DNA from 3 places in the Streptomyces sp. NPDC002602 genome. Region 3 is predicted to be linked to each of the others. Evidence: riboswitches for the same ligand, from Rfam matches in the RefSeq annotation. Region 3 holds a riboswitch; each other region holds the start of a gene.
What was found. A riboswitch is a leader RNA that binds a small molecule or an ion and turns the genes downstream of it on or off. The one in region 3 is predicted to bind thiamine pyrophosphate.
Positions count from the first base shown of each region.

Region 1: another riboswitch for thiamine pyrophosphate. It lies ahead of ACFYW3_RS20515 (thiamine ABC transporter substrate binding subunit); the one in region 3 lies ahead of thiO (glycine oxidase ThiO).
Region 2: another riboswitch for thiamine pyrophosphate. It lies ahead of thiC (phosphomethylpyrimidine synthase ThiC); the one in region 3 lies ahead of thiO (glycine oxidase ThiO).

Region 1 covers NZ_JBIAQX010000007.1:89,734-92,982, reverse strand. Annotated here, with positions in the region: gene ACFYW3_RS20525 (phosphatidate cytidylyltransferase) at 1-686, shown strand, start outside; gene rlmN (23S rRNA (adenine(2503)-C(2))-methyltransferase RlmN) at 761-1,873, shown strand; TPP riboswitch at 1,933-2,041, shown strand; gene ACFYW3_RS20515 (thiamine ABC transporter substrate binding subunit) at 2,126-3,229, shown strand.
Region 2 covers NZ_JBIAQX010000006.1:204,789-208,037, reverse strand. Annotated here, with positions in the region: gene thiC (phosphomethylpyrimidine synthase ThiC) at 1-1,534, opposite strand, end outside; TPP riboswitch at 1,529-1,674, opposite strand; gene ACFYW3_RS19275 (YibE/F family protein) at 1,747-3,138, shown strand; gene ACFYW3_RS19270 (SsgA family sporulation/cell division regulator) at 3,201-3,249, opposite strand, start outside.
Region 3 covers NZ_JBIAQX010000002.1:79,278-82,526, reverse strand. Annotated here, with positions in the region: gene ACFYW3_RS05760 (thiazole synthase) at 1-265, opposite strand, end outside; gene thiS (sulfur carrier protein ThiS) at 271-471, opposite strand; gene thiO (glycine oxidase ThiO) at 468-1,658, opposite strand; TPP riboswitch at 1,656-1,768, opposite strand; gene ACFYW3_RS05745 (NAD(P)/FAD-dependent oxidoreductase) at 1,860-3,080, shown strand; gene ACFYW3_RS05740 (Rv2175c family DNA-binding protein) at 3,199-3,249, shown strand, end outside.

The DNA of each region.
Region 1 (3,249 bases), on a different contig from region 3:
TGTGGGAGCTCACCTCCCGGCTCCAGGAGAAGAAGGGCATCAAGGCGCCGCTCGTCCCGCTCGCGGTCGGTGGCGCCGCCATGATCATCGCCGGATACGTCCGGGGGGCCGAGGGAGCCTGGGTCGCCATGGCCCTGACCGCCCTCGCGGTCCTGGTCTGGCGGATGACCGAGCCGCCCGAGGACTACCTCAAGGACGTCACGGCGGGTGTCTTCGCGGCGTTCTACGTACCCTTCCTGGCGACCTTCGTCACGATGCTGCTCGCCGCCGACGACGGTCCGCAGCGGGTGATGACGTTCCTGGCCCTGACCGTGGTCAGTGACACCGGGGCGTACGCGGTGGGCTGGCGCTTCGGCAAGACCAAGCTCGCGCCGCGCATCAGCCCCGGGAAGACCCGTGAGGGGCTCTTCGGGGCGGTGGCCTTCGCGATGGTGGCCGGCGCGCTGTGCATGGAGTTCCTGGTCGACGGCGGGGTCTGGTGGCAGGGCCTGCTGCTGGGGCTGGCCGTCGCGGTCAGTGCCACGCTGGGCGACCTCGGCGAGTCGATGATCAAGCGGGACCTGGGCATCAAGGACATGGGGACCCTGCTCCCGGGACACGGCGGGATCATGGACCGGCTCGACTCCCTGCTGCCGACCGCTCCGGTGGTGTGGCTGCTGCTGGCCGCTTTCGTCGGCACCGGCTGACACCGGCCTCCGGTTACTCTTGAAAGGCGTGCTGCTTCTGCGGCGCGCCTTTCGTCTTACGAGGAGTACCTGCCATGGCCCGCCCTGTTCCGGGAGAGCTCACTTTCGTCGCCCCTCGCGGGGTGAAGAAGCCGCCCCGGCACCTCGCCGACATGACCCCGGCCGAGCGCCGCGAGGCGGTCGCCGCGATCGGCGAGAAGCCGTTCCGGGCCAAGCAGCTCTCCCAGCACTACTTCGCGCGGTACGCGCACGACCCGGCGGAGTGGACGGACATCCCGGCCGCCTCGCGGGAGAAGCTCCGCCAGGAGCTGCTGCCGGACCTAATGAACGTCCTGCGGCACATCTCGTGCGATGACGACACCACGCGCAAGACCCTGTGGAAGCTGCACGACGGCACGCTCGTCGAGTCCGTGCTGATGCGCTACCCGGACCGGGTCACCATGTGCATCTCCTCGCAGGCGGGCTGCGGGATGAACTGCCCGTTCTGCGCCACCGGCCAGGCGGGTCTGGACCGCAACCTGTCCACGGCCGAGATCGTGCACCAGATCGTGGACGGCATGCGAGCGCTGCGCGACGGCGAGGTCCCCGGCGGGCCGGCCCGACTGTCCAACATCGTCTTCATGGGCATGGGCGAGCCGCTGGCCAACTACAACCGGGTCGTCGGCGCCATCCGTCGGTTGACCGACCCGGAGCCCGACGGTCTGGGGCTGTCCCAGCGCGGCATCACCGTCTCCACCGTCGGTCTGGTCCCGGCCATGCTGCGGTTCGCCGACGAGGGCTTCAAGTGCCGTCTCGCCGTGTCGCTGCACGCCCCGGACGACGAGCTCCGCGACACCCTCGTGCCCGTGAACACCCGCTGGAACGTCCGTGAGGTACTCGGCGCGGCCTGGGAGTACGCGGAGAAGTCCGGCCGTCGCATCTCCATCGAGTACGCCCTGATCCGCGACATCAACGACCAGGCCTGGCGTGGTGACCTGCTCGGCAAGCTCCTCAAGGGCAAGCGCGTGCACGTCAACCTGATCCCGCTGAACCCGACCCCCGGCTCGAAGTGGACGGCCTCGCGTCCCGAGGACGAGAAGGCCTTCGTGGAGGCCATCGCCCGCCACGGGGTGCCGGTGACCGTACGCGACACCCGCGGTCAGGAGATCGACGGCGCGTGCGGCCAGCTGGCAGCCTCGGAGCGCTAGCTTTCGTTTCCGGTCAGTCACATTCGGCCACCGGGGTACTCTGTGGCCGAACAAATTTCATATTCCGACAGGGGAGCGCCACAGCGCTGAGAGTGCGGTAACCGTCACCGCAGACCCTCTGAACCTCGCCCCGGTCATTCGGGGTAGGAAGTTCGGTCACCACTCAAGCTGTTGCGCCCTGCCCGGCGTCCGCTCCACAGAGCGCCGGGCAGGGCCGCGTCTTCTCCTGGACATCCCAGGAGGAATTCACCAGTGAGCACCACCAGGAAGTACGCGGGCCTCGCGCTCGTGGCCGCGCTGGGCGTCGGCACCCTCAGTGCCTGCGGCGACGGCGAGGCCAAGGACAAGCCGTCGGCGGGCGCGAGCGACGCACCGAAGTCCAAGACCGTCACGCTCGTCTCCCACGACTCCTTCAACGTCAGCGACGCGGTCCTCAAGGAGTTCGAGCAGCGGAGCGGCTACACGGTCAAGAAGCTGAAGTCCGGGGACGCGGGCGCCGCCCTGAACCAGGAGATCCTCACGAAGGGCTCCCCGCGCGGCGACGTCTTCTTCGGCGTGGACAACACCCTCCTGTCGCGCGCCCTCGACAACGGCATCTTCACCCCGTACGAGGCCAAGGGCCTGGCCGAGGTCAAGCCCGAGTTCGTGCTCGACAAGGAGCACCGGGTCACCCCGATCGACTCCGGCGACATCTGCGTCAACTACGACAAGAAGTACTTCGCCGACAAGAAGATCGCCCCGCCGCAGACGCTGGACGACCTGATCAAGCCGGAGTACAAGGACCTGCTGGTCACCGAGAACGCCGCGACCTCCTCGCCCGGTCTCGGATTCCTGCTCGCCTCCGTCGGCAAGTACGGCGAGGACGGCTGGAAGGACTACTGGACCAAGCTGAAGGCCAACGGCGTCGAGGTCGTCGACGGCTGGGAGCAGGCCTACAACGAGCGGTTCTCCGGCTCGGCCGGCGGCAAGAAGGCCAAGGGCGACCGCCCGCTGGTCGTCTCGTACGCCTCCAGCCCGCCGGTCGAGGTGCTGTACGGCGAGCCGAAGCCGGCCGAGGCCCCGACCGGTGTCTCCGCCGGCACCTGCTTCCGCCAGATCGAGTTCGCGGGTCTGCTGAAGGGCGCCAAGAACGAGGAGGGGGGCAAGGCCCTCCTCGACTTCCTGATCAGCAAGAAGTTCCAGGAAGACATGCCCCTGAACATGTTCGTGAACCCGGTCGTCAAGAACGCGGCGCTGCCGGAGCTCTTCACGAAGCACGGTGTGGTGATCGAGAAGCCGGAGAACGTCGCGCCGGAGACCATCGCCAAGAACCGTGAGCAGTGGGTCAAGGCATGGTCCTCGCTCGCCGTGAAGTAGGACGGGTGAGCCCGAGGGGG
Region 2 (3,249 bases), on a different contig from region 3:
CCTCCCAGCGGAACTCGAACCGGGCGTCCGACAGGGCGTCGTCCCACTCCTGGGCGCCCGGGTGTCCCTTGGCCAGGTCGGCCGCGTGTGCGGAGATCTTGTACGTGATGACACCGGTCTTCACGTCGTCCCGGTTGGGCAGACCCAGGTGCTCCTTGGGCGTCACGTAGCAGAGCATCGCGGTACCCCACCAGGCGATCATGGCCGCGCCGATGCCGGAGGTGATGTGGTCGTACGCGGGAGCGACGTCGGTGGTCAGCGGCCCGAGCGTGTAGAACGGCGCCTCCTCGCAGATCTCCTGCTGAAGGTCGATGTTCTCCTTGATCTTGTGCATCGGGACATGGCCCGGGCCCTCGATCATCGTCTGGACGTTGTGCCGCTTGGCGATGGTGTTCAGCTCGCCCAGCGTCCTCAACTCCGCGAACTGCGCCGCGTCGTTCGCGTCGGCGATGGAGCCGGGGCGCAGGCCGTCGCCCAGCGAGTACGTGACGTCGTACGTCGCCAGGATCTCGCAGAGCTCCTCGAAGTTCGTGTAGAGGAAGTTCTCCTTGTGGTGCGCGAGGCACCACGCGGCCATGATCGAGCCACCCCGCGAGACGATGCCGGTCTTGCGACGGGCGGTCAGCGGCACGTACGGCAGCAGCACGCCGGCGTGCACCGTCATGTAGTCGACGCCCTGTTCGGCCTGCTCGATGACCGTGTCCTTGTAGATCTCCCACGTCAGGTCCTCGGCACGGCCGTCGACCTTCTCCAGCGCCTGGTACAGCGGCACGGTGCCGATCGGGACGGGGGAGTTGCGCAGCACCCACTCACGCGTGGTGTGGATGTTGCGGCCGGTGGAGAGGTCCATGACCGTGTCGGCGCCCCACTTGGTCGCCCAGGTCATCTTGTCCACCTCCTCCTCGATGGAGGAGGTGACGGCCGAGTTGCCGATGTTGGCGTTGACCTTCACCAGGAAGCGCTTACCGATGATCATCGGCTCGATCTCCGGGTGGTTCACATTCGCCGGAAGCACCGCGCGACCCGCCGCGATCTCCTCGCGGACGACCTCGGGGGAGACGTTCTCGCGGATCGCGACGTACTCCATCTCCGGGGTGATCTCGCCCCGTCGGGCGTACGCGAGCTGTGTGACGGCGGCGCCGTCGCGGCCCCGGCGGGGCTGACGGGGCCGACCCGGGAAGACCGCGTCGAGGTTCTTGAGACCACCGCGGGGGGACGTGTGCTTGATGCCGTCGTCCTCGGGGCGCACGGGACGGCCCGAGTACTCCTCGGTGTCACCGCGACCGATGATCCAGTTCTCGCGGAGCGGAGCAAGACCCCGGCGGACGTCCGTCTCGATCTGGGGATCGGTGTACGGACCGGACGTGTCGTAGAGCGTCACGTCCTTTCCGTTGGTGAGGTGGACCTGGCGGACCGGCACCCGGATGTCGGGGCGGGAGCCCGCCAGGTATCCCTTGTGCCAGCCGGGCTGGCGCTCGGTCTGGCCGTCGACGTCCTGGCTGACGGCAGGCGTGCGTGCGTCCTGAATGGTCATGAGACCTGATCTCCCTACGCCGGCATTACCCGGTAACAGGTTCGGCGGTCGACGCAGCCTCTTCCCGTACGTCGTGACGACGTGCGTACGGTGATCAGCGTCCTCTCAGCCCGGTGCTCCGAGCTCCCGCGTTGTGCAAAGGTGCCCCCACGCTAGCGTCATCTGTGGCGTGCTGAACAGTGGGCCCCCTCATCTCTTGCGATGATCGGCCGGTGACGACCTCGCCGCAGCCCCCCACCGAGCCCGCAGAGCACACCGGTCACACCGGTCACGAACACGCCCCACTCGGCCATGTGCCAAGCCCCTCCCACGGACATTCCCACAGCCATGGCCACGGCCCGGCCGCTCCCGTTTCCAAGCACCTGCGCAAGGTCATCGCGGCCGTACTGATCCCGTTCGCCACCGCGGTCTTCATCGGCATGGTGGTCCTCTGGCCGGGGGGCGCCCCTGCCCACGAGCGCACCGGCGTCGGGTTCGACCGCCAGACCCAGCAGGGGAAGGTCGTCACCCTGGCCCAGGTCGACTGCAAGTCGGTGAACGCCTCGCAGGTGCCCCCCACGGGCGACACGTCGACCCCGGAAGGCCGTGAGGCCCAGGCCGCGCAGACCGGCGAGTGCAAGAAGGCCACCGTCGAGGTCACCAGCGGCCCCGACAAGGGCCGGACCTTCTTCGAGATCGTCCAGCCCGGCGCTCCGCGCCAGTTGGCGAGCGGTCAGGAGGTGGTGGTCGCGTACGCCCCGGACGCACCCCGGGACCTCCAGTACTCCGTGATCGACCTCAATCGGAAGTTCCCGATGGCACTGCTCGCCGGGATCTTCGCCATCGCGGTCGTCATCGTCGGGCGAATGCGTGGACTGTTCGCACTGATCGCGCTCGCTGTCAGTTTCACCGTCCTGACCCTCTTCATCCTCCCGGCGATCCTCCAGGGTTCCAACCCTCTGCTCGTCGCGGTGATCGGGGCCAGCGCGATCATGCTGATCGCCCTCTACATGTGCCACGGGCTGACCGCGCGCACCTCGGTCGCCGTCCTCGGGACGCTCGTCTCGCTTCTGCTGATCGGCCTGTTGGGATCCTGGTTCATCGGATGGGCGTTCCTCAGCGGGAACACCGACGACAACACCGGTCTGATCCACGGTCTGTACCCGGAGATCGACATGAGCGGCCTGTTGCTCGCAGGCGTGATCATCGGTTCCCTGGGCGTCCTCGACGACGTGACGGTCACCCAGACCTCAGCCGTCTGGGAACTCCACCAGGCCGACCCGAAGATGGGCCCGCGAGCCCTGTACCGGGCGGGCATCCGGATCGGCCGCGACCACATCGCGTCCGTGGTCAACACGCTGGTGTTGGCGTACGCGGGCGCCGCGCTGCCCTTGCTCCTGCTGTTCTCGATCGCGAACAGCAGCATGGGCTCGGTCGCGAACAGCGAGCTGGTCGCGGAGGAGATCGTACGGACCCTCGTGGGCTCGATCGGGCTCGTGGCCTCTGTACCGGTCACCACGGCACTGGCCGCGTTGGTGGTCTCCGCCGACCGCCCGGGCGCTCCGGACACCGCGCCGGCCGCGGGTCCGGCACGTGGTGGCCGGGGCCGGCGGCGCAAGCGCTGAGCGTAGGGGCGGGACCGGACGGGGCGACGGCGGGTGGTGAGCGCGACGAACGGGGCGGTCGCTCAGCCCGCGTTCCGCTCGTTCTGCTGGGATTCGTCCAGGATCTTGCCG
Region 3 (3,249 bases):
GGGCCAGCCGCGCGGTCAGCACGGCCTCGCCGGCCGTGAAGCAGCCCGCGGTGTTCGGCAGGACCGCGATGCCCAGTCGGGAGAGCACGGACAGCACCGACCCCTGGACCGTCGGGTCCAGGCGGCGCATGGCCACGGTGGTCAGTTCCGTGCCGGAGGCGATCAGGGCGCGTTCCAGGACGTCCAGGCTGGGGGCGCCGCCCGTGCCCATGATCAGGCGGGAGGTGAAGGTCCGGCCGCCGAGGGAGAAGAGGTCGTCCGCCATCGTGGTCAGCCTCCCTGGACCGCGGTGAGGACCTCGACCCGGTCGCCTTCGCCGACCTCGGTGTGCGACCACCGGCCGCGCGGCACCACGGTCTCGTTGAGTGCCGCCGCGACGCCCTGGTGGGCGCGCGTCAGGGTGGCGACCACCGCGTCGAGGGTGGTGCCGGCCGCGACCTCGCGCGGCTCGCCGTTGACGGAGATGGTCATGCGTACGACTCCTGACGTGCCTGGGTGAAACGGCGCGGGGTGAAGGGGCGGGCGACCTCCGGCATGGTGCCGGTGGCCAGCAGTTCCGCCATGACGTCGCCGGTGAGCGGGGTCAGCAGCACCCCGTTGCGGTAGTGCCCGGTGGCCAGGTGCAGGCCGGGCAGTTCGGTGGGTCCGAGCAGCGGGGCGTTGTCGGGGGAGGCCGGTCGCAGGCCCGCCCGGGTCTCGGTCAGCGGGAGTTCGGTGATGCCGGGCACCAACTCGTGGGCGTCGCGCAGCAGCTCGTACACCCCGCCGGCGGTGACGGTGGTGTCCCAGCCGAGTTCCTCGCTGGTGGCCCCGACGACGAGTTCGCCGTTCTCGCGCGGCACCAGGTAGACGTGGCTGCCCCGGACGACGGCCCGTACGGTCCGGGAGAGGAACGGCGCGTACGAGGCCGGCACCGTCAGCCGCAGCACCTGACCCTTCACCGGCCGTACCGGGACCCGCACCTGCGGTGGCACGCCCGCCAACCGCCCGCTCAGCGAGCCCGCGGCCAGCACCACCTGGTCGGCGCGCAGCTCCGTGCCGTCGTCGAGCGCGGCCCCCGCGGCCCGGTCGTGCAGCACGGTCAACCGGTCGGCGCCGGCCCGGTGGACGCTCACCCCGGCCCGTTCGCAGGCGGCCAGCAGTGCGGCGGCGAGCCGGCGCGGGTCCACCTGGTGGTCCCCGTCGACGCGCAGGCCGCCCCGGACGCCCGGGGCCAGCATGGGTTCCAGGCGCCGGCACTCGCGGCCGGTCAGCCACTGCGACTCCAGCCCGCAGCGGCGTTGCAGCGCGTGCAGTTCGCGCAGGTGGAGACGGTCGTCGGAGTCGAGGGCCACGGCGAGGGTGCCGCAGGCGCGGTAGCCGATCCCCAGCCCGCCGGAGGCCTCGGTGAGTTCGGCGGCGAACTCCGGGTAGCGGGCGGCGGAGGCGACGTTGAGCCCGAGCAGGGTCTCCTCGCCGTAGTGCAGCTCGGTGACGGCGGCGAGCATGCCGGCCGCGACCTGGGCCGCGCCCCCTCCGGGGGACGGATCGACGAGTACGGTGCGCAGTCCGCGCCGGGCGGCCCGCCAGGCGACGACCAGGCCGATGACGCCGCCCCCGATGACGAGGACGTCGTGACCCGCCGGTCGTGACACGTGCGGTGAACGCGATGAGTGCATGGGTGTCCAGCCCCTCCCTTCGCCGGCATGACCCGGATCAGGTTCGTACGGTCGGAGGCCGGTCAGCCTCCCTCTCAGCCCGGTGCGCCCGGACTCCCGCGATAGGTACGGTGGCCAGACTAACCCCGGGGTCGATGCCGGGTAAGGCTGCCTCCCCGCCCGCTATTCCTGACGCACCGTCAGAAGATTAGGGTGGGAGACGTGAGCGAGCAGACGGAACAGACTCAGAGCGGCGTCGTCATCGTGGGCGCCGGAATGGCCGGCGTGCAGACCGCCGTGGCCCTGCGCGAACAGGGCTACACCGGCCCCGTGACCCTGCTGGGCGCCGAACCCCACCAGCCCTACGACCGGCCCCCGCTCTCCAAGGCGGTCCTCCTGGGCAAGGCCGAGGACTCCGCGTTCGACGTGGACTTCGAGGGGCTCGACATCCGCCTTCGACTGGGCACCGAGGTCACGGGCCTGCGCGCGGGAGCGCGCGAACTCGACACGGAGGTCGGCCCGGTCCCGTACGAGGCCCTGGTCCTGGCGACCGGCGCCGAACCGCTGACCCTGCCCGGCTCCGAGGGCGTCCGCGGCGTCCACCTGCTGCGCACCCTCGACGACGCCGCCCGACTGCGCCCCGTCCTCGCCGCCGCCCCGGCCGTCGTCGTGGTCGGGGCCGGCTGGATCGGCGCGGAGTTCGCCACCGCGGCCCGGGAGGCGGGCTGCGCCGTCACCGTCGTCGAGGCGGCCGACCGGGTCCTGGCGGGGGCCCTGCCCGCCGAGGTCGGCGAGGCGATGGGCCGCTGGTACGCCCAGGCGGGCGCGACCCTGCTGACCGGCGCCCGGGTGGCCTCGGTGGAGCCGGGCCGGGTCCTGCTCTCGGACGGCCGGGAACTGCCGGCCGGCGCGGTCATCGTGGGCATCGGGGCCCGCCCCGCCACCGCGTGGCTCGCGGACTCGGGGATCGACCTGGGACCGGACGGCTCGGTCACGGCCGACGCCTGGCTGCGGACCTCGCTGGAGGACGTGTACGCGGTGGGCGACTGCGCCTCGTTCCCCTCCGCCCGCTACGGGACCAGGCTGCTGGTCCACCACTGGGACAACGCCCTCCAGGGCCCCAGGGTGGTCGCCGCCGACATCCTGAGCGGCGGAACGGACCGGGCCTACGACCCGGTGCCCTACTTCTGGTCGGAGCAGTTCGGGCGCTTCGTGCAGTACGCCGGGCACCACGACGGCGCGGACGAGACGGTGTGGCGGGGCGACCCGGCCGACCCGGCGTGGTCCGTCTGCTGGCTCCGCGACGGGGTCCTGGTCGCCGTCCTCGCCGTGGGCCGCCCCCGCGACCTCGCGCAGGGCCGCCGCCTGATCGAATCCGGCACCGCCCTGGATCCGGCCAAGGTCGCCGACCCCGCAACCCCCCTGAAGTCCGCCGCGGCCTGACCCCGGCCACGGTCGCGGGGCGCCGCCGCGCCGGGCGGGGGCCCGGTGGCGCCCGCCCCGGCGCCCGGACGGACGGCCCGGGTACCGGCGGCCGGCCCGAGATGGCAGGCTTGTCCCCGTGACCGAGATTGACGCAAAGATCGATGCCCTTGTCCCCGCCTGGCTGTAC